Regions from separate parts of the Candidatus Pelagibacter sp. PS_17 genome, predicted to be linked through region 1. Evidence: riboswitches for the same ligand, from Rfam matches in the RefSeq annotation. Region 1 holds a riboswitch; the other holds the start of a gene.
The links. Region 1 has a riboswitch for glycine ahead of AC5SML_RS00560 (malate synthase G). Riboswitches for the same ligand answer to the same signal wherever they lie in the genome.
Positions count from the first base shown of each region.

Region 2: linked by a shared signal. The riboswitch ahead of gcvT (glycine cleavage system aminomethyltransferase GcvT) and the one ahead of AC5SML_RS00560 (malate synthase G) in region 1 are both predicted to bind glycine.

Region 1 covers NZ_CM182073.1:95,362-110,576, reverse strand. Annotated here, with positions in the region: gene ubiG (bifunctional 2-polyprenyl-6-hydroxyphenol methylase/3-demethylubiquinol 3-O-methyltransferase UbiG) at 1-655, shown strand, start outside; gene AC5SML_RS00580 (DUF1178 family protein) at 652-1,083, opposite strand; gene argJ (bifunctional glutamate N-acetyltransferase/amino-acid acetyltransferase ArgJ) at 1,125-2,426, opposite strand; gene secA (preprotein translocase subunit SecA) at 2,492-5,056, shown strand; gene AC5SML_RS00565 (acetyl-CoA carboxylase carboxyltransferase subunit alpha) at 5,051-6,157, opposite strand; glycine riboswitch at 6,249-6,336, shown strand; gene AC5SML_RS00560 (malate synthase G) at 6,407-8,602, shown strand; gene recR (recombination mediator RecR) at 8,589-9,200, opposite strand; gene AC5SML_RS00550 (YbaB/EbfC family nucleoid-associated protein) at 9,205-9,522, opposite strand; gene dnaX (DNA polymerase III subunit gamma/tau) at 9,526-11,199, opposite strand; gene AC5SML_RS00540 (prephenate dehydratase) at 11,344-12,174, opposite strand; gene kdsB (3-deoxy-manno-octulosonate cytidylyltransferase) at 12,176-12,916, opposite strand; gene AC5SML_RS00530 (c-type cytochrome) at 13,020-13,559, shown strand; gene argF (ornithine carbamoyltransferase) at 13,551-14,480, opposite strand; gene AC5SML_RS00520 (aspartate aminotransferase family protein) at 14,483-15,215, opposite strand, start outside.
Region 2 covers NZ_CM182073.1:251,903-267,117, reverse strand. Annotated here, with positions in the region: gene fdhF (formate dehydrogenase subunit alpha) at 1-317, shown strand, start outside; gene AC5SML_RS01425 (protein adenylyltransferase SelO) at 326-1,777, shown strand; gene AC5SML_RS01420 (NAD(P)/FAD-dependent oxidoreductase) at 1,783-2,886, opposite strand; gene AC5SML_RS01415 (TspO/MBR family protein) at 2,895-3,362, opposite strand; gene AC5SML_RS01410 (SDR family NAD(P)-dependent oxidoreductase) at 3,384-4,145, shown strand; gene AC5SML_RS01405 (DUF3833 domain-containing protein) at 4,142-4,690, opposite strand; gene AC5SML_RS01400 (SAM-dependent methyltransferase) at 4,704-5,882, opposite strand; gene AC5SML_RS01395 (DUF1365 domain-containing protein) at 5,882-6,649, opposite strand; gene AC5SML_RS01390 (NAD(P)/FAD-dependent oxidoreductase) at 6,642-7,886, opposite strand; gene gcvP (aminomethyl-transferring glycine dehydrogenase) at 7,899-10,757, opposite strand; gene gcvH (glycine cleavage system protein GcvH) at 10,758-11,138, opposite strand; gene gcvT (glycine cleavage system aminomethyltransferase GcvT) at 11,135-12,241, opposite strand; glycine riboswitch at 12,319-12,408, opposite strand; gene AC5SML_RS01370 (DMT family transporter) at 12,433-13,314, opposite strand; gene AC5SML_RS01365 (5-oxoprolinase subunit C family protein) at 13,301-14,254, opposite strand; gene AC5SML_RS01360 (5-oxoprolinase subunit B family protein) at 14,247-14,933, opposite strand; gene AC5SML_RS01355 (5-oxoprolinase subunit PxpA) at 14,961-15,215, shown strand, end outside.

The DNA of each region.
Region 1 (15,215 bases):
TGGTAAATTCAAACCATTGCATAATTTTAATCCAATAAGAATTAGATATATAAAAGAAAATATTATCAAAGATTTTAAAATTAGATCATCTGATAAGCCGTTAAAAAATATTAAATTACTTGATATTGGTTGTGGTGGAGGGTTATTATCTGAACCAATGTGCAGACTAGGAGCAAGTGTTGTTGGCATTGATGCATCAAAGAAAAATATTGAAGTTGCAAAATTTCATGCAAAAAAAAATAAACTTAAGATTGACTATAAAGTTGCATCTCCAGAGATGTTAAAAGATAAAAAAAAATTTGATGTAATTTTGAACATGGAAATAGTTGAACATGTTAATGATATAGACTTTTTTATTAAAGAAAGTTCAAAATTATTGAAAAAAAATGGAATAATGTTTATCGCAACCCTTAACAAAACATTAAAATCTTATGTATTTGCAATAGTGGGTGCTGAATATATTTTAAAATGGCTTCCAATTGGAACACATGATTGGGAAAAATTTGTTAAACCAAGTGAGCTAATAGATATAAGTAAAAAAAACAATCTATCTCTTAAAAAATTAGATGGAATGAATTTTAATATATTAGATAATAGCTGGAAAGTAACAAATGATACTTCTGTTAATTATATTACAAAATTTATAAAAAATTAGTTCGTAGTATCTTTTATCCAAGGCAGTATTTCTGCTTTTATACCCTCTTCCTTTAATTCGTTAAGATCTTTTTTTGTTGCGGTACCATAAATACCTTTAGCTTTTTTTTTGTCTTTATAATGTAGAGACCTTGCCTCATAAGCAAAATTTTCTCCCACATATTCAAAATTTTTTTTTATAAATTCTTGATATTTATAAATTGTTTTTTTTATTTCTTTATATTTTTCACTGGATGAATCAATCTCTGTTAAAATATTTTTTGAAGTACTCACATTAGGAGACATCAAGCCCTTTCCAACATTTAAAGAATTACAAAAATGACAATTTAAGAATTTTTTCTTTTTAAGTTTTTCATATTCCTTAGACGATGAAAACCAACTATCAAAAGTAGTTTCACAATCTTTACATATGAGCTTGTATTTGATCATGGTTTATAGTTAATAATTAATAAAGTTAATTCAATATCAAATTAGCTTCTATAATCAGCATTAATCTCAATATATTTTTTTGTTAAATCCATTGTGTAAGCAGTAAAACTTTTTGATCCCATATTTAAATTTACTGAAATATCTATTGATTGACTTTTCATATAGTTAGCCACTTCATTTTCTTTGTAATATTTAAAAATTTGTCCTTTTTCTATAATCTTAATACCACCAAAGTTTATTGCTAATTTTTTTAAATCTATTTTCACTCCAGATTTTCCTATGGCCATTATTATTCTACCCCAATTTGGATCTTCTCCTGCGATGGCTGTTTTAACAAGATTTGAATTCGCAATAGAAAAAGCTATTACTCTTGCTTCTTTCTCACTTTTTGATTTAGCTATATTGATTGTAATAAATTTAGTAGCTCCTTCACCATCCTTAACCACTCTTTTTGACAAATTTAATAATACTGAATGCAGTGCTTTATCAAAACTAAATATCTTTTTATCATTAATATTATTAATGATTGGGTTTTTTACTTTTCCTGTTGAAAAAATAGAAACCATATCATTTGTACTAGTATCGCCATCACAACTGATTGCATTAAAGGTTGTATTAATATTTTTCTTTAATAGTTTTTTTAAAACATCGTTTGAAAGATCTGCATCAGTGAAAACGTAACCTAATGTGGTCGCCATGTTTGGAAAAATCATTCCTGATCCTTTGGCAATTCCATAGATCTTAACTTTTTTATTTCCTATTTTGCATTCCTCCATGGTAATTTTTGGCTGTAGGTCTGTTGTCATTATGCCTAATGCAGCTTTCATCCAGGTAAATTTATTTTGTGTATATTTAATTTTTTTGATTAATTCTGGAATATTCTTTTTAATTTTTTCAGTTGGATATTTTTCTCCAATTGTTCCTGTGCATCCAAAAAGAACTTGATTTGATGATATCTTCTTTGGAAAATCTTCATCTTCAGTTTGTTTTTTTGTTAATTGTAATGCTGCTTCTTCTGCTATTTCTTTTAAACCTTGGTAACCATCTGATCCTGTAAATGCATTAGCATTTCTAGTATTAATAATCAGAGAGCTTATTTTTTTACTTTTAATATTTAAATTCCACTTAATGTTCTCTGAAACTATTTTTGATTGTGTATAAACAGACGCATAGTTTGCCCCGTCTCTAAAATAAAACATAACCAAATCATCCCTAGGTTTGCTGTATAAATTTGCACAAACTGTGGATATTGAAACTCCATCTAGATGTTCTAAATCTTGAAAGTCACTATTTTTTGACTTTAAATTTAGTGAGTTTATAAAGTTTTTAACGTTTATTGGCATGTGTTTAAAATATTTATTTAATACTTATATTAAAAGTTATAATTAATTATATACCAGAAAATTAAATGCTTAATCCCTTAAATTTTATCACAAAGTTTATTAAATCTAGCAATCAAAAAGAGCTCGATAGAATAAACAAAATAGTTGTAAAAGTTAACTCCTTGGAAGCATCTGTTAAAAACCTTAGTGACGAAGACTTTCCTAAAAAAACTACAGAATTGAAAGATAGACTTAAAAATGGTGAAAATTTAAACACTCTATTGCCTGAAGCTTTTGCACTTGTGAGAGAGGCTTCTAAGAGAACAAGAAATGAGAGGCATCATGATGTTCAAATACTTGGAGGTGTTGTGCTTCACGAGGGCAAAATTGCAGAAATGAGAACTGGTGAAGGTAAAACTTTAACAATAAGTCTTGCAGCTTATTTAAATGCTCTGACAGAAAAAGGAGTGCATATAGTTACTGTAAATGACTATCTTGCAAAAAGAGACTCTCAAGAAATGGGGGAGATATATAAATTTTTAGGATTAACCTTTGGTTTTATAAATAATGACCAAGATGATTTTGAAAGAAAAAAAAATTATAATTTTGATATTACATATGCAACTAATAGTGAATTAGGGTTTGATTATCTTAGAGATAATATGAAATTTTCAAAAGAACAAATGGTTCAAAGAGGACATGTTTATACTATTGTTGATGAAATAGATTCTTGTTTAATTGATGAGGCTAGAACGCCACTTGTAATATCGGGAGCTGCTGAAGACAAAACAGAACAATATCTTGCAATTGACAAACTTATAAAAAGATTATTACCAGAACATTATGAGATTGATGAAAAAGATAAAAATATATTGCTTACGAATGAGGGAATAAATAATGTGGAAAAAATATTCTCTGATGCTGGAATTCTAAAAAATAATAACTTTTATGACCCTGAAAACTTAAGTTTAGTTCATCATGTAAATCAATCTTTAAGAGCTCATCATCTATTTGAAAAAGGAAGAGACTATATTGTTAAAGATGAAACATTAAAAATTATTGACGAACTTACTGGTAGAATATTAGAGGGAAGAAGATTTGGAGATGGCCTACACCAAGCACTTGAAGCCAAAGAAAGAATAGATGTTCAAGCTGAAAATCAAACTCTAGCATCGATAACTTATCAAAATTACTTCAAACTTTATAATAAAATTTCAGGATGTACTGGAACTGCAGCAACTGAATCTCAGGAGTTTTATGAAATATATAATTTAATTGTGGTTATCATTCCTACAAATAAAGAAATGATTAGAAAAGATTGGAATGATCAAATTTTTAGAACTGAAGAAGAAAAAAATAAAGCCATCATTGAAAAAGTTCTAGAGTGTCACAAGCAAGGTCAGCCTATATTGGTTTTCACTTCTAGCATTAATAAATCAGAAATTTATTCAAAATTACTTAATGATGAAAAAATTAAACATGTAGTTTTAAATGCAAAAAATCATGAAAATGAAGCTGAAATCATTGCAAATGCTGGAAAAATGAATTCAGTTATAATCACAACAAGTATCTCGGGTAGAGGTGTTGATATCCAGTTAGGTGGAAAAAAAGGAAGTCAACCTGATGATGAACTTTTAGAAAATAAAAATAAAATAAAATCACTCGGTGGACTATTTGTTATTGGTACAGAAAGAATGGAATCTAGAAGAGTTGATAACCAAGCCAGAGGAAGAGCTGGTAGACAGGGCGATGAAGGAAGTTCAATTTTTTATGTTAGTTTAGAAGATGACTTAATGAGAATTTTTGGTTCAGAATCTATGAATAATATTCTTCAAAAATTAGGCTTAAAAGATGGAGAAAGTATTGATCACCCCTGGATTAATAAAGCACTTGAAAGGGCACAACAAAAAGTTGAGGCTAGAAATTTTGATATAAGAAAAAATTTATTAAAATTTGATGACGTGTTAAATGATCAAAGACATGTAATATTTTCACAAAGAAACGGTGTGATGAATAGTGAAAAAGTTTTTGATTATTCAGATGAATTCTTATCTGAAATTATTAGTCATCTAATCAGCTTAAAAACACAGAAACTATCAACAACTAAAAATAATGAATTTAATAATCAGTTAAAAACTTTACTAGGAAAAAGTGTTGATGATAATGAATTTAAAAATGTTACTGAATTAAAAGATGAAGAGTTCAAAAATAAAATTAATTCTAAATTTTTAGAAGCAAGAAATGAAAGAATTAAAATGTTGGATGAAGAAAAAGCAAAAGAAGTTGAAAAAAGAATTTTTCTTCAGTGTATAGATTTAAACTGGAAGTCACATATTCAATATCTTGAACAACTAAGACAAGTTATTGGCCTAAGATCTTATGGTCAAAGAGATCCATTAGTTGAGTATAAAAAAGAAGCCTTTTTTCTTTTCGAAAACTTATTGAATAAATTGAAAATGGATTTTGTTACAATTTTAATAAATTTAAAAATAGTTCAAGAACCTAGTGAAAGTATTTCAAGACCATTAAAAAAAGAAACATCTAACGATCCAAAATGTTTACTAATAAAAAGAAAAAATGAAAAAATTTCAAGAAATGAGAAATGTGAAGCTACAGGTAAAAAGTTTAAAAACTGTTGTGGGGCCTTATAAAGAAAATATAAAATAGCCCAATAAAACTATTACTCCAAATAAAACTGCTAAATTTAACTTTGATTTAAAGAAGTTTTTAATAAATAAATTAACCTTACTCTCTTTCATGCTGAGTGTACTTAGATCGTCTAGTTGATTTACGAAACCTTTAGATCTTCCAATAGTTAAAAATTTATTTTTTCTATGATTAAAAATTTCTTCTCCACTCATGTTAAAAAATTCATTCAAATTTTTTTCAATCGATTTTCTTACGTTATCTAATATTAGGTCTCTATCTCTGTGGGCACCACCAATTGGCTCTGGAATAATTTCATCAATTACTTTTAGTTCTAAAAGGTCTTTTGAAGACAATTTCATAGCTTTTGCTGCTTCTAAAGTTCTTTTAGGGTCTCTCCATAAAATGGTGGCACAGCCCTCTGGAGATATTACTGAGTAAATTGCATTTTCTAACATGATTACCTTGTTAGATGAAGCAAGTGCTATTGCCCCTCCTGATCCACCTTCTCCAATAACAATTGCAAGAGTTGGGACGTTTAAAGACATGCAGCACTCAATTGATTTTGCAATTGCCTCTGCTTGACCTCTTTCTTCTGCTCCTACACCAGGGTAGGCTCCGGGTGTGTCTATAAAAGAAATTATCGGAATGTTAAATTTATTTGCTAATTTCATTAATCTAATTGTTTTTCTGTAACCTTCAGGTCTCATCATTCCAAAATTTCTTTCAATTCTACTTTCAAGGCTGTCCCCTTTTTCTTGACCAATAACTAAGACAGATTTTTCATCAAATTTTGCAAATCCTGCTAATACGGATTTGTCTTCTCCATAATATCTATCACCTGACAATGGGATAAAATCCTCAAATAAATTATCGATAAAAAATTTTGCTTTAGGTCTGTCTTCATGTCTTGCAACTAGAGTCGTTTGCCAGGGGTCTAAGTTAGAGTAAATCTCTTGTAGCTTATTATCTATCTCTTTTTGAGACTCAGATATTTTTTTGGTATCTACTTCCGAAAGACCATCTTGATTATAAGGGTCTTTAAGTTTGTCTATTTCTATCTCTAAATTTTTAATATCTGTTTCAAAATTTAAATAATTTTTCATATGATTGTTTAATTATTAATTAATTGAGAAAAAAGGCAATAAAATGTTTTAAATAATTTATATTTGACATAATTCTATTAAAGGGTACTCTTAATTGATATCGGGAGAGACTATTAGATAATAGCGCCGAAGGAGCAACCACCCCGGAAACTCTCAGGCAAATGGACCGATAACAAACATAACACTCTGGAAAGAGATTTATCTCGCCGATGGAGCAAAACTCTCAGGCAAAAATACAGATGGGGTAAAATGGGTGCTATGAAAGAACAATATACAAAAATACACAATCTATCAGTTTCTAATAAATTGCTTAACTTCGTTAATGAAGAATTGCTTAAAGATACAAATATTTCTTCTGAAAAATTCTGGGAAGGCTTCGACCAAGTAGTTCATGAGCTAGCCCCAAAAAATAAAGAGCTATTAAAAATAAGAGAAGATTTACAAAAAAAAATAGACGATTGGCATATTGCTAATAAAGGTAATGAAATTAATCTTGAAGAGTATAAAAAATTTTTAAAAGAAATTGATTATTTAAAAGAAGTAGGCCCTGATTTTAAGATCAAAACAAATAATGTTGATGAAGAAATAACTAGTATTGCTGGACCTCAATTAGTAGTTCCAATCATGAATGAAAGGTATGCACTGAATGCAGCTAATGCTAGATGGATGAGTTTATATGACAGTTTATATGGTACAGATGTAATCGATCAATCTGAGGATAGTGCCACTCAAAGATACGATCCTTTAAGAGGAGAAATGGTTATAAAATATGGAAGAGACTTTTTAGAAAAATATTTTCCTCTAGAAAATTTTGAATGGCATAATATTACAGGCTTTAAAATTGATAATGGCTCTTTAACAGTATTAAAAGATAGTAATAAATCATCTTTAAAAAATAAAGATAAATATATTGGTCATAGAGGAGAGGCCAATGATCCATCAGCAATAATTTTAAAAAATAATAATCTTCATATAGAAATAATTATAGACCCAAATGCTTTTAGCGCTCAACAAGATCCTGCTAAAATTAGTGATATTATTGTTGAAGCTGCAGTTTCAACTATTTGTGATAATGAAGATAGTGTTGCTGCAGTAGATGCTGATGACAAAGTTATTTGTTATCGTAATTGGCTTGGACTTATGAAAGGTGATTTGAAATCAACTTTTGAAAAAAATGGAAAGACTTATGAGCGTAAATTAAATCCCGACAGAAGTTATGTTTCTAAAGATGGAAAAGGATTAAAGCTACATGGAAGAAGTTTATTATTGGTAAGGAATGTTGGACACCTTATGACTAACTCAGCAATCACTTTAAAAGATGGTTCTGAAATACCAGAAGGTATTATGGATGCCTTTATAACTTCAGCAGCTTGCCTTCATGATATTAAAAAAAAAGGTAATTCTAGAACTGGTTCCATTTATATTGTTAAACCAAAAATGCATGGCCCTGATGAAACCTCATTTACTGATTTAATTTTTACTAAAGTTGAAGAAGTTTTAGGATTGGAAAAATACACTTGTAAAATTGGAATTATGGATGAAGAGAGAAGAACCTCATCAAATTTAAAAGAGTGTATTAGAACACTGCAAAATAGAGTATTTTTTATTAATACTGGTTTTTTAGATCGTACTGGTGATGAAATGCATACTTCAATGGAAGCTGGTCCTATGATTAAAAAAGGAGACATGAAATCTTCTAAATGGATTGGGGCATATGAAAATAACAATGTAGACATAGGTCTTCAATGTGGTCTTTCTGGTAAGGCTCAAATTGGCAAAGGAATGTGGGCTATGCCGGACAAAATGAAAGAGATGATGGAACAAAAAACTGGGCATCTAAATGCTGGTGCAAATTGTGCTTGGGTTCCCTCACCTACAGCGGCAGCTCTTCATGCTCTTCATTATCATGAAATAAATATTTTTGAGAAACAGAAAGAAATTCAAAAAAGAGAATCTGCAAAACTGGATGATTTGTTAACAATTCCTGTAGCAGACAGACCAAACTGGTCAATGGAAGAAATTAACTCCGAAATTTCCAATTCTGCACAAACTCTTTTAGGGTATGTCGTCAGATGGATAGATCATGGAGTTGGCTGTTCAAAGGTACCTGATATTAATAATGTTGGTTTGATGGAGGATAGAGCCACTTTAAGAATTTCTTCTCAACATATAGCTAATTGGATACATCACGATATTTGTACAAAATCACAAGTTATGGAAGTAATGAAAAAAATGGCAAAAATTGTTGATGATCAAAATAAAAATGATGGTGCCTATACTCGCTCCGGAAGAGGAAGCTACGAAATGATGTCTGAAAATTTTGAGCAATCAATTGCTTTTAAGACAGCTTGTGATTTAATCTTTAAAGGTAAAGAGCAACCTTCGGGTTACACAGAACCGTTATTACATCTAAATCGATTAATAAAGAAATCTAGTCAGAATTAGTTTTAATTCCAGTTCTGTTTTTAAAAGCTGAATATAAAGTTCCATCATCGAGACTTTCTATTTCACCACCAACAGGAAGTCCTTGAGCAAGTTTTGTAACCTTAGTAGAAGTTTTTTTTAAACTATCCTCTATGTAATAAGCAGTAGTTTGACCTTCTACTGTTGCACTTGTTGCTAGTATAACTTCTTCAATATTTTCTCTTGAAACTCTTTCTACTAATGAATTAATCAAAAGATCCTCTTTTCTCTGGCCGGCAGAAGAAATAGTGCCACCAAGAATATGAAAGTAGCCTTTATAGATATTTGAATTTTCAATTGACCATTGATCTGCAATGTCTTCAACTACACATATTTTATTATATTTTTCTTTTGAATTTTCACAATTGTTACAGCCTAATGAATTAGATTTTAAAGTACCACAAGATTGACACCTAATAACATTTTTATAAACTTGTGCCAACGTGTTTGCCATTGGCTTTACAAGTTCATCCCTATTATTAATAAGTTTTAATACAATTCTTTTTGCAGATTTAGGACCTAAGCCAGGAAGTTTAGAAATTAATTTAATTAACTCTTCTATCTCATTAATATTTTGCATATTCTTAAAGTGGCCATTTAAAACCAGGAATACCTAATCCACTTGTAGACTTAGAAATTTCTTCAGATGTCTTAGATTTTAATTCTGATTTTGCATTATTATGGGCAGCCACTATCAAATCTTCGATTATAATTTTATTTTCCTTTAATATTTCGTCTGAAAGATCAATTTTGATCATTTCATTTTCACCATTTAAAGTAACCTTTACAGAATTTGAACCAGACGTTCCTTCTACCTGAATGTTCTTTATTTTTTCTTGGCTCTCTTTCATTTTAGCCTCTAATTCTTTTGCTTTATCTAAAATTTTTGTAAAATCAGTCATTCTTTAATCTTCTTTTCTAGGTTTAACATCAATAAGTTCTGCGTCAGGGAAACTTTTTAAAATATCTTTATAAATTGAGGAGTTCTTTACACTTTCTATCAGTTCTTTTTTTTGATTGATTTCTTCTTCTTTTTTAGATGGCTGTCCTTTAGTTTTGCTTAGACTTATAATCCATCTTTCATTGGTCCATTCAAAAAGTTTTGTTGAAAGATCTTTAATAAAATCTTTATCTAAATCTTCATTAAATGAAATTTCAATTCTTTTGTTCTCAAAACTTACAAGGTTAACATTTTTTTCTAATTCATATTTTAATTTAATCTCTTTTTTAGAAGAGCATGCTTTTAATAGATCATCAAATGAATTTATAAGACTGGTATTTATTTCAATGTTATTATTTTCTTTTTCTTTGATATCTTTTTCCTGAACAATATTTTTCATTTGCCCTATTGTTTCAGATTTATCTTTTATTCCAAAGATATCTTCGTTTGTTTTTTTTGGGGAAAAAGATGTTTGGTTTTCACTTTCAGATAATAGTTTGCTATCTTCTTTATATTTTTCACTTTCCTGTTTAATACTTTTTAAATGAATTAATCTAATTAAGAACATTTCCATTGATAAATGTTGATTAGAAACAATATCAAGCTCCTCAAGTGTTTTAATAGTAAATTGCCAAAATAATATTAGGGTCTCATTGTTAACTTTTTCTGAAAGATCTTTAATTTTATTAAACTCTTCATCATTCAATAAAAAATTATTACCATCCAAATTTAGTGAATCAATATTTTTAAAATAATATAAGAGCTCTAAGAAATCATTAATAAAAATTTTTGGTTCAACACCTTGGTTATATATTTCTCTGTAAGTGTTGAGAACTTCAGTTTCTTTACCTTCAAATATTAATTCAAATAAATCAATTAATTGAGACTTATCAAAATAACCAAATATTTTTTGTGCTGCTGCAAGATCTAATTCTTTGTCTTTATCCAAAGTAAGTAGAGCTCTATCAAGTAACGATAGCGCATCCCTAACTGAACCCTCAGAAATTTTAACAATTAATTTAAGAGCATCATCTGATGCGTTACCATTTTCTTTTTCTTTAATTTTCTTAATAAAATCAAACAACTCTAAAGATTTAATTCTAGATAAATCAAATCTTTGACAACGTGAGACTACTGTAATTGGAATTTTTTTTATTTCTGTTGTTGCAAAGATAAATTTTAAATATTCTGGCGGCTCCTCTAAGGTTTTTAATAATGCATTGAATGCTTGTTTGCTAAGCATGTGAACTTCATCAATTATAAATATTTTATATTTAGCAGTAGTTGGGCCATATCTAGAAAATTCAATAAGGTCTCTTACATCGTCCACCCCTGTTTTACTTGCTGCATCCATTTCCAATACATCAATATGATTTGAGTTAGAAATGGCATTACAATTTTCACAAAGTTCCTCTTTACACAAATTATCTATTCCATTTGAACAATTTAGAGATTTTGCAACAATCCTTGCTGTTGTCGTTTTTCCTATTCCTCTAATTCCAGTAAAAAGATAGGCATTAGGCACTTTATTAGCCTTAATAGAATTAGAAATTGTTTCCGCAACAACATCTTGCCCTATAAGATCATTAAATGTCTGAGGTCTGTACTTTAAAGCTAAAACTTTTGTATTTTTATTCATTTTATATAAAGGAGACTAGAACCTGAATAACTGTCTCTACGACTGCTTCCGTTAAGATCTGGTCGGGTTCAAGCAGTATCCACCTCTAGCCTCCAAAACTATTATAACAGTAATGTTTTCTATTCTACAAGAAAAGTTTCTAAGTTATTTTTCTCTAAACTTATCAGCCTCAAAAACACCTAGTACGTGAAAATCTTGGCAATGAAGTCCTAATTCTTCTAAAGACTTTTGTACTTTTGAATTGTCTATGTGTCCCTCTAAATCACATAAGAAAAAATATGACTCAAAGGAATTTTGCTCTGGATAGCTTTGAAGTTTTGTAAGGTTAACTCCATTGATCGCAAAGCCACCTAATGATTGATAGAGAGCTGCAGGCTTACTTTTTAACTTAAATAGAAAAGAAGTTATGTATTTTTTATCACCAAAATCAGGCTGTAAAACTTCATTACCCATTACCAAAAACCTCGTAGCATTTCCTTTTTCATTTTCAATATTTTTTGAAAGTATTTTTAGATCATAAATTTCAGCACTTAAAGTAGAGGCAATTGCAGCTTCTGTTTTAATTTTAGACTTTGAAATTGTCTCAGCTGAACCAGCAGTATCTGCACGAATATGTTCAACTAAATTATTTTTTTTAATAAATTTAGAGCATTGTGATAAAGCTTGAGCGTGAGAATAAACATCTTTGATATCACTTAAATTGCTATCTGGCTGTCCTAATAAATTATGTTCAATTTTCTGAAAATGTTCCGCATAAATATTAAGTCTATACTTAAAAATAAGATATTCGATTCCAATATTTCCTGTAATTCGATTTGATTCTGGAATTACCATTCTCGAATTTTTATCTTGAGATGTTTTTAAAAAACATTCATCAAATGTCTTACATGGAATTATTTCTGCTTTAGGATCTATTTCTAGAGCTGCTAAATGTGAATAAGCACCGAACGTTCCTTGAAAATAAATTTTGGTCATTTTAGGATTTATATTCCATAATTTTTTTTATAGCTAGATAATCTTCTTTTGTATCTACACCAATGGGAGAAAAGTTTGCCAAAGCAACGTTGATTTTCAGATCATTATCTAATGCTCTTAACTGTTCTAATCTATTTTTTTTTTCTTTAAATGTTTGGTCCAGACTAACAAATTTTTTTAATGTACTTGTTTTATACGAATAGATTCCAATATGATGATAAATATTTTGATCATTTCTTGAAAAACCATCTCTAGTAAAATTTAATGCTATTGGAAAATTATTCTTTTCTAATTTTGTTTCTGTAATAACCTTAACTATATTTTGATCAATTAACATTTTATCATTTTTAATTTCTGCTGCTAGCGTTCCAATTCCAGAATTACTATTAATCATAAAGTTATTTAAATTTATAATATCATTTTTATTGATATTTGGTTCATCCCCTTGCAGGTTTAATATAAAATCAATGTCTTTAATATTAAGCTTTTCGTAAGCCTCAAAAATTCTATCTGTGCCAGTTTTGTGAGTGTTACTCGTCAAAACAGCTCTACCACCATTTTTTTCAACATCATCGAGTATTTCTTGATCTTCGGTTGCTACTACTACCTCGCCAATATTTGTTTCTTCTGCCCTTTTAAAAACATGAGAAATTATTGATAAATTATTAATTGTTAAAAGCGGTTTACCTGGCAATCTACTTGCTGACATTCTTGATGGAATTAATATTAATGTTTTAGCCATTATAAATTTACCAATTTGTGCGTCTAACAGACGCAAAATTAAAAATTAAAAATTAAGTATTTTTTTAATTATCATGTTATATCTGCAAAATAATAAAATTTATATGGATTCGTTCGAGCTTAATAAAATTATTGCTGCTATTTTAATGGTTGCACTTCTTGTAATTGGTTTAGGAAAAGTTGCCGACGGTGTCTTTCATGTAAATAAACCAGAAAATCCAGGGTATCAAGTTGAAGTAGAAGGACAACCAGCTTCCACAGTATCTCAAGTTGCTGAAGTTGAGCAAAAAGTAGACATTGCCGCTATAATGGCTCTAGGCGATGTAACTTTAGGTGAAAAAATTTTTAAAAAATGTGCAGCATGTCACTCTATTGAAAAAGGTGGTCCAAATAAAATTGGTCCTGCTCTTTATAACGTAGTGGGCAGTAAAGTAGGTGCTGTAGAAGACTACAAATATTCTAAAACTTTAGCCTCATATGGTAAAGACTGGACTTTTGAAGAACTCAATGGTTTTTTAACAAAACCTAGCTCATATTTGAAAGGAACAAAAATGTCTTACGCTGGCTTGAGAAAAGAAGCAGATAGAGCCTCGATTATTAAGTACCTAAATCAAAATAGTGATAGCCCTAAACAGCTACCTTAATTTACCAAAACAATATAATAAAATACTTTTTTGAACATGCACTCTATTTAGAGCCTGCAGCCATACTTCAGAATTTTTTCCCAAAAAAACATCTGCTGCAACCTCTTCTCCCCTTGGAAGACAGTGTAAAAAAGTTGTATCTTTTTTAGCAAAACTCATCAATTTTGAATTGATTTGAAAGTTTCTAAAATCTTTAATTTTTTTATTTTTATTAACTTTATCGTTCAATGAAATTACTTTATCTGAAAAAATTACATCAGCATTTTTAACTGCTTTTTTAGCATCATAAAAGATGTGAATTTTTCTTTTATTTTTTTTTACCCAATCTAATACAAATTTTTTAGGCCCATAATTCTTGGGACAACCAATATTTAAGTTGAAAGAAAATTTAACTGAAGCAGCAATCAAACTATTTAGAACATTATTAGAATCTCCAATCCAACAAATATTTAATTTGGAAATAGATTTTTTTTTAATTTCTTCAACTGTGAAAATATCTGATAGCACTTGTGTTGGATGAGACGATGGACTTAGACCATTTATTACTGGTATCTTTAAGTATCTGCTAAATTCTTCTATTTTTTTATCACTGTCAGTTCTCAGCATAAAACCATCCCCATAAGTTGATAAAATTTTAGCAGTATCTGCTAGACTTTCCCCACCTTTTCCTAGGTGTAATTCATTAGCTCTAAGTGTTATAGTTCCTCCACCTAGTTGTTTTATTGCAAGGTAAAAACTTAATCGCGTTCTCGAACTTGCTTTTTCAAACATTTGAATGAGTAACTTGCCTTTTAAAGGTTTATCTTTATCAACTTCTAAAGTGTTATAATTTTTTCTTTTTTGTTTTCTGTTCTTTGCATCAATGATGATTTTTTTAAGATCTGCTGAAGGTATATCTTTAAGGTTGATGAAATGTTTCATATTTATTTATAAGTAGAACACACTTTTTCAATAATATTTATTGCTATTTTTATTTCTTCTTTTTTAACATTAAGAGGAGGTAATATTCTAATAACATTTTCAGCCGCTCTAATTGTTAATAATTTATTATCCATTAGTTTCTGTATAAATTTTGTTTGATCATTATGAAGTTGTAATCCTATTAATAAACCAACACCTCTTACTTCTTTAATTATTTTAGGAAACTTTTTTCTCAATATATTTAATTCTGAATGAAAGTATTTTGATAATTTTTTAACATTTGAAAGAAATCCTTTTTTTGATATTTGATCTAAAACTGCATTTCCAACAGACATAGCTAGTGGGTTGCCACCAAATGTTGACCCATGAGTTCCAGCTGTCATTCCTGATGCTACCTTTTTATTCATTAAAACTGCACCTAACGGAAACCCACCTCCAATTCCTTTTGCTATTGGAACAATATCGGGCTTAATTTTCGAATTTTCAAATGCAAAAAAATTTCCACTTCTTCCAATTCCACACTGGACTTCATCTAAAATTAATAAAATTTTTTTCTTATCACAAATTTTTCTTAATTCTTTTAAACACCAATTGGGTATAACTTTAATTCCTCCTTCTCCCATCACAGTTTCAACCATAATAGCAGCCGTTTTTTTTGTTATTTTTTTTTTAAAATCTTTATGATTTCCAAATTCAAAATGGTCAAATCCATCAACTTTCGGTCCAAAGCCCTCC
Region 2 (15,215 bases), 160 kb from region 1:
TAGTTTCTGAAGATTTATTATTAGTTCATCCAAATGATGCCAACAAAAGAGAGTTAAATACAGGTGACATAGCAAGACTTTATTCTAGACGAGGAGAAGTTGCTCTAAAAGTAGAAGTTACAGATAAAGTTAAAGAAGGCATAGTATTTACAACATTCCATTTTCCAGAACATATGGTCAATATGGTAACCGGTCATGGTAAAGATGAAGAAACAATGTGTGCAGAATATAAAGTTTCAGCAGTTGAAGTTCAAAAAATCTCAAACCAATTTAAAACTGAAATCAAGCCAAAAGAAAATCAAGCAGAAGTTAACTAATCGATAAAATGACAATTGGTTGGCATTTCGACAATAGTTATTCAAGATTACCAAAAACATTCAAAGAAGATATCAACCCTGTTGCAGTAAGTGCACCAGAAATATTAATATTAAATAAAGATCTGGCAAATAAATTAGATCTAGATTTTTCAAATATTAATGATGACGACTTATCAAAAATTTTTTCAGGAAATCTATTGCCTGAAGGATCTAACTCTATAGCGCAAGCCTACGCTGGTCACCAATTTGGTCATTTTACAATGCTTGGTGATGGAAGAGCCGTTTTAATTGGTGAACACTTAACCAAAAATAATGAACGATTTGATATACAATTCAAAGGTTCTGGTAGAACCCCATTCTCACGAAGTGGTGATGGTAGGGCTGTTTTAGGCCCAATGTTGAGAGAATATATAATAAGTGAAGCAATGCATTCTTTAAAAATACCTACTACTAGAAGTTTAGCAGTAGTTAAAACTGGCGAAGATGTGGTTAGGGAACAAATTTCACAAGGTGCAATTCTTACAAGGGTGGCCTTAGGCCATCTAAGAGTTGGAACATTTCAATACATTGCTGCAAAACAAAATATTAATGATTTAGAAATTTTGATTAATTACACAATTGAAAAGTACTACCCCAATATAAAATCATCAAAGAATAAAACATTAGACTTATTAAATGTTTTAATCGAAAAACAAACCCAACTTGTAATTGACTGGATGCGTGTCGGTTTTATTCATGGAGTTATGAATACTGACAATATGTCTATCTCTGGTGAAACAATAGATTATGGTCCTTGTGCATTTATGGATACTTATGATCCTAAAACAGTTTTTAGTTCAATAGATCAATTAGGTAGATATGCTTATGATAATCAACCAAAAATTACCAAATGGAATTTAACAAGGTTTGCTGAATGTCTCATTCCTCTTATTAGTAAAAACGAAGATGAAGCGATTAAATTAGCTACAGAAGCTTTAGATAAATTTGAACAAAATTATGAAACAAAATGGTTAAATATGATGAGAGATAAACTTGGATTATATGGTGAAGATAAAGAAGATAAAAATTTAATTATGGAATTATTAAATTGGATGTATGAAAATAAAGCAGATTATACAAATACTTTTATTTTTTTGATGGATAAAACAATTAAAAATTCTGAAGTTTATGATAATGCGGACTTTGATTTGTGGAAAACTAAATGGATGAAAAGATTAGTAATGTTTGGTAACACTCATGATAAATCTATGGAATTAATGAATTCATCTAATCCAATGATAATACCTCGTAATCACAAAATTGAAGAGGCTTTAATGTTAGCTAATAATGGTGATTTAACCTTGTTTAATAAATTGACTGAAATTTTGAAAAATCCATATCAGGTTAAAGAAAATGATTTAGAATTAATGTCCCCTGCTCCTCATAGTCATGTGAAGTATCAAACTTTTTGTGGAACTTAAATTATTTATAAAACGTAAGGTTCTGGTCTAGCATTATTATCAAGAACTCTTTCAACAGAAAAATCACTAATATCAATCGTTTGATAAGATCCTGTAGAAATTAATTCAGTTAATGCTCTTCCTATTCCAGGGGCTTGCATTAATCCTCTACCGGTAAAACCTGAAGCCATATATACATTTTCATATTTAGGGTGTTTGCCAACTACGGCATTGTTGTCTAATTTATTACAATCATAATAACCAGCCCATCCACCAGTTAATTTTAATTCTTCAAAAGCAGGAATTCTTTGTGCTAATGCAGGCCATACTAATTCTTCAAAATCATTCCAAGCTGGTTCTAGATCAGTAGCATCAAATACTGAATTAGGTGAACCTGCTAAATACTCTCCACCCTCAGGTCTCCAGTAAACACCCGTTGTTAAATCTCCTGTTAATGGCATTTCTTTAATATATTTAGGACATTTAACTCTAAAAACTGTGTGTTTTTGGGGAACTACCGGAATATCTTTTAATAATTCTTTAGTCCAACATCCTGCTGCCGATATAATTGTTTTTGCTTTGATATCAGAAATATTTTTTACTTCGCCTTTAATAAATTCAGCACCTAATTCAATTGCCTTACTTTTTAAGGCGCTATGAAACATGAAAGGATCAATCCATCCCTCACTTTGGTTGTCAGTATAAGTTGCTGTTTCAATACCTTCACTATTTATATAAGGAAATATTTTTGATAGTTCAGAACCTTTGATATTTTTAGTTCCAGCTTCACAAGCTTCATGATTTTTTAAGGCTTCATATTGTTCCTCAGCATGCTCTGGACCAAACATTAACAAGTATCCATTTGTAACCATGCTTGCTGTAGGGTTTGGATTTTTTTCAGTTTTAAGTAATTCTGGTATTTGAAAAATAAATTCTCTAGCAAACTTTCCAAGTAATATGTTTTCTTTTTGAAAAAACTGTCTTCTAAATCCACCAAGGGACAATGGAAATGAAGCTGTTTTATAAGTTGGGTCTCTTTCTATAACTTTTACTTTTCTACCTTCTTTAGATAAAAAATAAGCTGTAGCAGTTCCAATTATTCCACCACCTACTATTACAACATCATCCATAATTTATTTTAATTTAATATGATTAAACTTATATTAAGAAGTAAAGCAAAGAGACACCAAAGTAAATAAGGAATCATTAAATAATAACTATACAAGTTGACACGCTTAAATCTAATTATGAGAATAATTATCAATAAAATTAAAATTACTAATACAATCATAGCTAAAACTATTTTATGAAAAACAAAAAAAACTATACTCCAAGTTGTATTAAAAATTAAATGAATGAAATAAAGGTAAATAGTGTTCATGTCTCTATTTTTACTATGCCAAAATTTCCAGATAGCAATTGTCATAAAAAAATAGAGTGTTGTCCAAACTGGTGCAAAAATCCAATCTGGTGGATTAAATGAAGGTTTGATGATTAAAGAATACCAAGGCTCTTTAAAACCTACAGTAGCTAAACCTCCTATTGCAGATGCAGAAAAAGTTACAAGAGCAAACAATAAAAAAGATAAGAATTTGTTTTTTAACATATTTCTATTATACAATAGAATATGGAAGATAAAAAAGTTATTTGGATAACAGGTGCAAGTAGTGGAATTGGTAAGGCTCTTGCAATCAAATTTGCAGAAAATGGGTGGATGGTTGCTGCATCTGCAAGACGTGAAAATTTATTAAATGAACTTAAAAAAATTAATCAAAATATATTTCCTTTTCCTTTGGATGTTACTGAAGTCGATGCATGTAAATTAGTCGCAAAAGACATAATCAAACAATTTAATAATATTGATATCTGTGTGTTCGGTACTGGCATGCATGATCCAAAATCAGAAAAAAAATTTAATTTAGACAAGATAAGAGAAATAATGGAAGTTAATTATTTTGGAACCATGAATTCAATTAATTCAATCTATGATTATTTTTCTGAGAAAAAAAATGGCCAAATATCTATAATTTCTTCAGTTGCGGGCTATAGAGGATTACCTGCAGCTGGTGCATATTGTGCTTCAAAATCAGCACTTACTAGCTTTGCTGAAAGCTTAAACTTTGATATGAGAATGAAGAATGTGCGTGTTTCGTTAATCAGCCCCGGTTTCATAAAAACGCCTATGACTGATCAAAATGATTTTCCAATGCCCATGATCAAAACTCCAGAATTTGCTGCAGATGAAATTTATAAAGGATTAGTAATCAAAAAAAGTTTTGAAATACATTTCCCCAAAGCCTTTACCTATTTTTTAAAATTCCTTCAAATGCTACCTAGTAGTTTATATTTTAAACTAGTTGCTAGAGGTATGAAGAAGATTGATTATTAATTTTTTTTAAAGAAAACTGTCAATTCACCAACTTTAAATCCAAACTTTGTAAGTGTAGCTCGATTAATTGCAACATCTTCATCCTGTTTAAAAATCCAATCATCAAAAGAAACTTTAATATTCTTTCCTTTAAATGGGACCATTAAATCGTACTCAAATTTAAAAGCTGATCCATATTGATAACCTTTAGCTGTACCCACGACATCGGGTGCCGTTCCTTCGTAATAATTTTGATCAATCTTTTTGATTTTCCATATACGATTTTGTTTTTCTCCGTCTGTCCAATAAAAATCTTCTTTAAGAGTTAAAATATCTCCCTCAAAACTACCTGTCATATCAGCTTTAAACTGTCTAGTAACTTTACCACTACGGTCTTGTAGTAGACCCCATGCTTTAACCGGACCATTAAAATATTGCTCTATAGTCATAGTTGGTTCAGTGTTTTTAAAATCTGTCGGTTTCATAGAGTTATTGTTTATACAACTTGCTGTAAAGAATAAAGCAAATATTAATACTGTTAATCTAATTATCTTTAAGTTTATCATGTAGCTCCTATAGTTATTTATTTTGTAGTGAAAATTGAATTAAGTCTATGTTTTTTGATTTAAAACCAGCTTCACAATATGAAAGGTAAAATTCCCACATTTTTTTAAATTTTAAATCAAAGCCTTGTTTTTTAATTAAGTCCCATTTTTTATTAAATATTTCTCTCCAAATAATCAAAGTCTCGGAGTAATGATTTGCATATGAATTATACTCACCAAATTTTAATCCATTTTTATCAACATAATTTTGTAATTCACTTTTTGAGGGTAAAAAACCACCTGGGAAAATATATTGTTGTATAAAATCTTTTTTATTTTTATATCTATTAAATAAACTATCATCGATAGTTATGGCTTGAATGCCCACGGTACCCGAGGGTGTTAAATTATTTTTAATTGTATTAAAATAACTATCTAAATAGTTTTGACCTACAGCCTCAATCATTTCTATTGATGCAATATGATCATATTTATCCTTTAAATCTCTATAATCTTTAATTTGAATATTTACTTTTTCATTAAGTCCACATCGATGAATTCTCTCTTTAGCAAATTCATATTGTTTTTTGGAAATAGTAATACAATCTAATTTAACATCATAATTAGTACCTAAATACTCAGCAAAACCACCCCAACCACAACCAATTTCTAAAATTTTATTACCACTTGAGGGTCTTATAAGATCAATTAGTTTTTGATATTTATTGTTCTGAGCTTCAAAAAGTTCTTGTTTGGGGCTTTCAAATATAGCACTGGAATAGGTTAAAGTTTTATCAAGCCATAATGAAAAAAAGTCATTTCCTAAATCATAATGTTTGGCAATATTTTCTTTACTTCTATTTTTAGTATTTTTTATAATTTTATTTTTAATAAAATTAATAAAAGGCAAATCGAAGATTCCAGAAAATTTATAAATGGTTTTTATATTCTTTGCTGTTAACTCAATCAAATCAGAAAGATTATTTGTTATAAAAAGATCTTTCATATAAGACTCTCCCAAACCAATACTTCCACTTTTAATCAAATTATAATTTAGGCTTTCATCTTTAATTTCTAAAAAAACTTTTAAATTTTCATCAGGGTTGCCAAACTTTAAAACTTCACCATTTACTTTTTTAATTTCAAGAAAACCATGTTTAATATTTTTTAATGCACTAAACACAATCAAATCTGAAATTTTGTAAATTAACATTAGTTTTCGATAGTAATATTATTCTTAATATTTAATTTTTTTTTTATAAATTTAATTCCTTTTGTCCATAATTTAAATGCCTCATAATGTATCGCTATAATGATTTTGAATGTCATTAATGGATGTTTTAAATAAGATTTAAGTAGGTTTCTATTGGTCAATTCACTTTTAATACCATCTTGTGAAGCGTATAATACTTTGCCAACTGGATCATTCAGATCAATTATTACAGATATTTTATTACCAGGTTTCAATAGTCTAAAAAAATAAATACAATTCATTTCTATAAATGGAGATACATGAAATTTCTTCTTACACATATGTTGAATCAGATTTTGGTCTTTTTTAGTTTTAAAAACATAAACATGTTGCTCGCCAAATGTGTTTTTTACTTCATATAAAATAGATATTAGATCAAAATTTTTGTCGTAGACATAAAAAACACTTAATGGATTAAATACATATCCAAATATTCTTGGGTAACATAAAAGTTTAATATGAACATCGTTAGTTTCAATATTATTTTTTCTAAGATTATCTAAAACCCATTCCTTAAGAGAGCTCCCATCTCTTGCTCCATGGTCTTTATCAAAGAAACTAATAATATTTAGTTTATTGTATGAAAATATCTTTAAAGTTTTGTGTAGTAAATCTATTTCCGATAAATCTATAAGAAGTGAAAATACATTGTAATTAAAACTATGAATTTTGGGCTTAAATCTTTTATGAATTACATTTCCTGTATAAATATAAGAATTTTTAATCATTAAGTGTTTTTAGCATATCAATAGAGGACTTTATTCCATCCTCGTGAAAACCATAACCAAAATAACTACCACAAAATAAAATATGTTTTTTATTTTGAATTTTATGCAGGTTACTTTGATTGGTTAATGCTTCTGTATCGTAATAAGGGTGAGTAAATGCTACTTTTTTAAATATCTTATCATTTGGAATTTCTTTAAATGGATTAATTGTTAAAAAAATATTTCTATCTATCTTTAAATTTTGTAACTGATTTATCCAATATGTTACAGCTGTCTTTTCATTATTATTTGAGTCCATTGAAGAATTCCAAGCACACCATGCTTTTTTATTTTTAGGCATAACACTTTCATCAAAATGTATTACTGCAGTGTTTGCTCTATATTTAAATTTTCTTAATATTGACTTCTCGTCTAGTGTTGGATTATCAATTATCTTTAATGCTTCGTCTGCATGAGTTGCTATTACAACTTTATCATATTCAAAGAACTCATTTTCCTCCCCATAAAAAATTTTAGCACCTAAATCATTTCTAGTGATTTTATTTATATTGTAATTCTTAAAATGTTCTCCACTAACTTGGCCTATTATCTTATCGACATAAGTTTTGCTTCGATTTGTAACCGTAAACCATTGAGGTCTATCTTTAATTTTAAACAGTCCATGATTCTTGAAAAAGCTTAGAAAAAAAGATAATGGCATTTGTTTTGCTTCATATGGAGGCATCGACCATATAGCAGATACCATTGGTATAATATGATAATTAATAAAATATTCTGAAATTTTTATTTCTGTTAAATACTCCCCTAATGTTATTGAACTAATTTTTTTAATTTCTATTTTTTCACAGTTTTTATAAAAGCTTAAAATTTCAAAAAACATTTTTAAGAATTTTGGATTAAATAAATTTTTTTTATTAGAAAAAATTCCACCTAATCCTTTTCCACAATATTCTAATCCACTATTTTCTACAGTAACAGAAAATGACATATCACTTTTTTCAATCTCTATTTTATTTTCTAAAAAAAAATTAATTAAATTTGGATATGTTTGCTTATTAAAAACCATAAATCCAATATCTATTGGAATTTCTTTGTTGGGGTTGTAAGCAACCTTTATTGTATTTGCGTGACCCCCAAATTGATTTTCTTTTTCAAATAAATCAACTTTATGTTTTTTAGATAGGTAATAAGCAGCACTTAATCCTGATATACCAGCACCTACTACAGCAATTTTCATCTTAGTAAATATCTAAGCAGCTGTGTCTTCGTACTCTTCCATAGATGGACATGTGCAAAACAAGTTTTTATCTCCATAAACATTATCTACTCTACCAACTGGAGGCCAATATTTATTTGTTCTTAAAAACTCTGAAGGATAAGCGGCCTCTTCTCTTTCATACTTATGATCCCACTTATTGGATGTTAATTCAACGTGAGTATGTGGCGCATTCTTCAATGGGTTGTCAGTCTTATCATATTCACCAGACTGAATTTTATCTATTTCTTGTTTTATCTTTATAAGAGTAGAACAAAACTTATCAATTTCACTCAAACTTTCGCTTTCTGTAGGTTCAATCATCATTGTACCAGCAACAGGCCAAGACATTGTTGGAGCATGGTAGCCAAAATCAATCAATCGCTTTGCAATATCTTCTTCAGTGATCCCTGTTTCACTTTTTATCGTTCTAATATCAATGATACATTCATGAGCTACATTGCCACTTTTACCCTTATATAAAATTGGAAAAGAGTCTTTTAATTTATGGGCAATATAATTTGCATTTAGTATTGCAACTTGTGATGCTTTTCTTAGGCCTTCAGAACCCATCATCTTTATATACATCCATGAAATTGATAAGATACTTGAGCTACCCCAAGGAGCTGCAGATACCGCTCCCATTCCAGTCACTGGACCACAATCTTTTATCACAGAATGTTTTGGCAAAAATATTTCTAAATGTTTTTTACACGCTATTGGTCCCATACCAGGCCCACCACCACCATGAGGTATACAAAATGTTTTATGCAAATTTATATGACAAACATCTGGTCCAAAATTTCCAGGTTTAGCAATACCTACTAATGCATTTAAGTTAGCTCCATCCATGTAAACTTGCCCACCATGATTATGAATTAACTCACATATGTCAGTTATTTTCTCTTCAAATACACCATGTGTTGATGGATAAGTGACCATAAGGGCCGCTAAATTTTCTGAATGTTCTTCAGCTTTATTTTTTAAATCTTCATAGTCTACGTTTCCATATTGATCACATTTAACAACAACTACTTTCATACCAACCATTTGAGCACTAGCCGGGTTTGTGCCATGCGCTGAACTTGGAATTAAACAAACATTACGATTTGTTTCACCATTTTTTTCATGAAATTTACGTATTACCATTAGACCAGCAAACTCTCCTTGAGCACCAGCATTTGGTTGCAATGAAACTCCAGAAAATCCAGTAATTGATCTCAACCAGTTTTTTAAATCTGTAAATAATTCTCTATAACCATCCATTTGCTCTACAGGAGAAAAAGGATGTGGCTGTGAAAATTCTTTCCAGGTAACTGGTATCATTTCTGCAACTGCATTAAGTTTCATAGTGCACGAGCCTAAGGCAATCATAGATTTATTTAAAGCAATGTCAGAGTCTTCTAATTTTTTTAAATATCTAAGCATTTCTGTTTCCGAATGATAACTATTAAAAACTGGATGATCTAAATAAGTTGAAGTTCTTAATAGGTTTTTTGGAATATTAGATAAACTTTCATTCATATTTTCTTTAATTGTTTCTGAACAATTAAAGATTTTTAGTAACTGATTTGCTCTATAAAGATTTTTTCTCTCATCAAAAGATACTGCTAACATTTCAGAATTCACTTTTCTGATGTTTACTCCTTGATCTAAAGCATTTTTGTATATCTTCTCTGTTTTATCTAGAGTTTTTATTGTAACCGTATCAAAAAATTCATTTGAATAAAGTTCATAACCAGATTGCTTTAATTTATCTGCAAAATTTTTAGTTAATTGAGAAACACTTTCTGCAATTTTTTTAATTCCTTGTGGACCATGATAGACCGCATAAGCTGCAGAAACTATTGCCAATAATGCTTGTGCAGTACAAATATTACTTGTAGCTTTGTCTCTTCTTATATGTTGCTCTCTTGTTTGAAGGGCAAGTCTATATGCTTTTTTCCCATGTCTATCTACTGACACACCTACTATTCTGCCTGGCATTGATCTTTTATATTCATCTTTTGTAGCAAAAAATGCAGCATGGGGACCACCATAACCCATTGGAATTCCGAAACGTTGTGAGCTACCGACAGCAATATCGGCACCTAACTCAGCAGGTGTTTTTAGTTTAGCGAGTGCTAACAAATCACATGCTAAAACTGCTTTTCCATTAAATTTATGTATTTTACTAATAGCCTCACTTGGGTCTTTAATATCTCCAAGAGTTCCTGGATATTGAATGATACCACATATAATATTTTCTTTAATATCTTTATCTTCGTCACCAACTATTATTTCTAGGCCTAAAGGTTCAGCTCTTGTTTTAATCACATCAATTGTTTGAGGATGACAATTTTTTGAAACAAAAACTTTTTTAGATTCAGACTTAGATATTCTATAACTCAATCCCATAGCTTCCGCTGCAGCTGTTCCTTCATCTAAAAGAGAGGCATTAGCGATATCCATTCCAGTAAAGTCAATTATCATTTGTTGAAAATTTAATAACATTTCCAATCTGCCTTGTGCTACTTCTGGCTGATAAGGGGTATAAGAAGTATACCATCCTGGATTTTCTAAAATATTTCTAAGTATTACATAGGGAGTATAAGTTCCATAATAACCCATTCCTATAAAGCTAGAATAAATCTTATTTTTTTTAGAAATATCTTTTAATTTTCTAAGTGCTTTATATTCAGAATTTGGATCACCAATATCCAAATCATCTTTAAGAAGAATTTTTTCTGGTACAGTATCTTTTATTAAATCATCAAGATTTTGGTATCCCAACTCTTTAAGCATAACATTTTGTTCATCAATAGATGGACCTATATGTCTTTGTATAAAATCTTTTTGAGCATTCTTTAACATTTAACTACCACTTTCTTTTGAAAATTTTTCGTATTCTTCTTTATTCATTAATGAATCCATTTCAGACTTATCAGTAATTTTTAATTTAAAAAACCATGCTTCATTTTCTGGATCAGAATTAACTTTTGCAGGATCGTCAACAATGGCTTGGTTATTTTCGATAATTTCTCCAGATACAGGAGTATAAATATCACTTGCAGCCTTTGTAGATTCTACAACTCCAGCATTGCCATCTTTAACTACAGAAGATCCTATTTCTGGTAACTCTACGAAAACTATATCTCCTAGCATTTCGGTTGCATGTTGTGTAATTCCTACAACAGCAGTGTCTCCATCTAACTTTATCCACTCGTGTTCTTTAGAATATTTTACTTCACTCATTTACTAGCTCCTTTCACATAACTTTTTTTATAAAATGGCAAATTACTTATAATTGCCGGATATTTTTTTCCTCTCACTTCTAAAAAAACCTTAGTATCAATTTTAGAAAATGAATTTTCTACATAACCCATTGCAACTGGGGCCTGAACGCTGGGTCCAAAAGTTCCACTTGTAATTTCCCCAATATTTTTATCATCCTCACTAAATATTGAAGTTTTTTCACGTGCTATAATTCTTCCTTCTGGCTTAATACCTACGCGGATTTTGCTTACTCCTTTCTCGATTTGAGATTTAATTTTTTCACATCCAATAAACCCACCCTCAAGAATTCTATTTTTTGATATCGCCCATTTTAAATTTGCTTCTACTGGGCTTTTATTAATATCCATGTCATGACCATACAAACAAAGTCCCGCCTCTAGTCTCAAGGTATCTCTGGCACCTAATCCAATTAAATTAGCCCCTTCATCTATGAGTTTTTGCACAAACGCTTCTGCGTTCTCATTTTTGATAGATATCTCAAATCCATCTTCGCCGGTATAACCTGATCTTGTGATATAAATATCCTCTTTAAGATAATTAAACGTATCACCATTCATAAATTTTAGATCTGATACTCCATTGATTATCTTTTCTAATATTTGGACTGCTTTAGGGCCTTGAATTGCTATAAGCGATAGCTCTTCACTTAAAATCATTTCATACTTATCTTCTAACAATTTAGTTAAAAGTTTAAAATCTGTATTCTTACAAGCAGCATTTAATACAATGTTAAAACCACCTTCAACTTTTGTGATAATCAAATCATCATAAATTCCTGCTTCATCATTCATTAAAAAACTATATTTGGATTGATTTAATTTAGCCTTACTCAATTCAGCTGGAAAAATTTTTTCAAGATCTTTTGCCAACTTATCATCTCCTTTAATGAATAACTGACCCATATGGGACACATCAAAAATACCTGCATTTTCTCTTGTACTTTTGTGTTCCTCAATAATTCCTTTAGAATATTGAATTGGCATTTGATACCCAGCAAATGGAACAAACTTAGCTCCATGCTTTTGATGTAAACTGTAAAGTGCGGTTTTTAAAATATCCATATTAACTTACTGTACCCATCTGTATGTTTGCCTGAGAGTTTTATTCCGTCGGCGAGAACTTAATCTCTTTCCAGAGTTAATATGTTACGGTCCTTTTGCCTGAGAGATTCCTGGGTGGTTGCTCCTTCGGCGCTACGATTGTTTGTAGTCTCTCCCGTATATAAGAATAATCTACCAGATATGTAACAGAGTCAATTAATAATTTTTTCTTTTTTATTTGAAAAAAGTAGTGAGTAAAATTGCAATAATACTGCAAAAAGAATTACTCCTCCTCCGATTAAAGTAAATAAAGAAGGTCGTTCAGCTGCAAATAAAAAGGCCCACATTGGCCCCAACACAGATTCGGATAACATGATTATACCAACCATTGCAGATGGTGTACTACGTGCACCCATAGTTATAAATATAAAACCAAATCCTACTTGAAAAAAACCTGCTGTAAAACCTAAAAATATATCATGTGAAGAAATCATAAGCTTCTCAGATAATAAAAATCCAATAAAGCATGAACTCACACCAGCTATAAATTGAGCTGGCACCATGTCAACTGTAGGAAATTTTCTAACAATTATAATTAAGACTGCAAATGTAATTGGCATGCTAAAAGCCGCTAAGTTTCCAGACATCTCTCCTGGTGATAAAGAATTACCTACCATTAATAGGACACCCGTAATTGCTAAAATAATTGAAGCTAAAGTAATAGATGAAATTGTTTCTTTTAAAAATAAATAACCAAATATTGCTAAAAAGAGTATTTGCGTCGAAATAATAAAATTAGTATTGGCAACAGTTGTATTATACATCGCAAAGACGTACCCACAAAAACCAAATGATAAAATAACTCCGCCAATAAGTCCTGGTAAACCTGAATCGTAAAACGCTTTAAATAATTTTTTTTTATAAGTAATTATTAAAAAAAGTAAGACTGTAAGCGAAAAAAATAAAGATCTCCAAAATAATATTTGCCATAATGTTGATCCTTCAAATGATTTAACAATTAAGCCTCCAAAGCTTAAGCAGCAAGCTCCCATAAAAACTAATATAGGACCTGGAATTTTATTAATTACATTCATTTAAATATTTATTTGTATCTTCTGTGTATGCTTTAAATATATTCTGAGCTTCTTCAAGACTTACTTCCTTAAAATTTATAATAGTGCCTGGTGTCAATTGACCTACTCGATCTAAGTCTGCTGAAATAACAACACCTATTTTGGGATATCCACCTATAGTTCCGTGATCAGACAACATAACAATAGGGTTTCCATCAGCAGGTACTTGTATTACTCCTTTTACAAGACCTTCAGATTTTATATTAGAGCTAACAATGTTTTCTAACTTGGGACCACTTAGTCTAATACCCATTCTATCTGCTAATTTAGTAACTGAAAATTCTTTGTTAAAAAAATTATTTTGAGCCTCTGTTGAAAAATAATCAAAATTAGTACCCTTAATAACTCTAATTATATTATCTGGAACTTCTTTATAATTAATTTCTGTTTCTTCAATTTTTTTAAAATCTGAATTTTTTATAAAAATTTTATCTTTTATAGAATATTTTTTTCCATTATTTGGACCAACATTTGCCTTGGTATTTATAGAATAACTATTCCAAGTTTTGTTCAATTCTAAACCCCCTCTAATTGATAAATATCCATAAGCAGTATTTTTTGTTGATATTAAATCAATTTGATCTTCGTCTTCTAAAATATAGTTTTTATAACAAACACCATTTTCAATGTTTGAATTTTTTCTAATTATCTTGAAAAGCACATCCCCAGTAACACTAAGATTAATTTTCCCATTTTTTAATTTTAGAAGTGGACCCTGATAAGCAAATTCAATAACAGCTTCATCTAAATTATTACCAACTAACTTATTGCTTAGTTTATAATTTCTTTGATCAATTGCCCCACTTACAGTAATACCCACATAATACATGTGATTTCTTCCTCTATCCTGAATGGTTGTGTTAACTCCTGATCTTATAATTTCAAAATATGAATTACTCATTCCAGTCTAGATACTCCTCCTTAGAAATTTGATAAAAGATCACTTTGTTACCTGGTTTAATTAAGGTTGGATCTAATAAATTTGATTTATCAAAAACCTTTTTTGGTGTGTTGCCGATAATATTCCAGCCACCAGGGCTTTCAAAAGTGTAAATATTTGTAAATTGTTCGGTTATGGCCACAGAGCCTTTTGGAACTTTTACTCTTGGCGTTTCCAATCTATCGCATCTGATACCTTTATTAATATCTCCTAGAAAAGGCATGCCAGCAATAAATCCTGTCATGTAGCAAAAATATTCCTTACCAAAATATAGTTCTAATATTTTATCTTTATCTATATTCAATTTTTTAGTTAGCCTCAAAAAATCTAGTCCATACTCATCATCACAACAAACTGGTATTCTAATTTTTTGATTATTATCTTTAATATCTCTACTAATAGTTAAACCTTCTATAAAATTTTTGATTTTTTTATAATTGGTTATAGATAAATCAAAATTAATGATTAATTTATTATAAGAAGGTGTTAAATTAATTATTCCTTCAATTTTTTTATCTTTTATTAATTTTGATATATGGTGAAAATAATCTATGACATTTGCATTTATTTTTTCATTAACCTCTGAGCCAAAATCACAATATACTGCCGCATCACCAAGATTTGATATATTTTTAACCATGCCATGTTATACTAGAGAGTAAAGAGTATGGAAATTAATATCAATTGTGATTTAGGAGAAAAATCTAAGTTTCATTCTATCGAGAATGATCCAGAATTACTCAATATTGTAAATTCTGCCAACATTGCATGTGGTTACCATGCAGGTGATGAACAAACAATGGAGATGGTTATTCAAATTTCAAAAAGAAATGGTGTTAGCTTGGGTGCCCATCCATCATTTAAAGATCCTGAAAACTTTGGAAGAAAAAGAATGAATTTAAGTTCCTTAGAAATAAAAAAA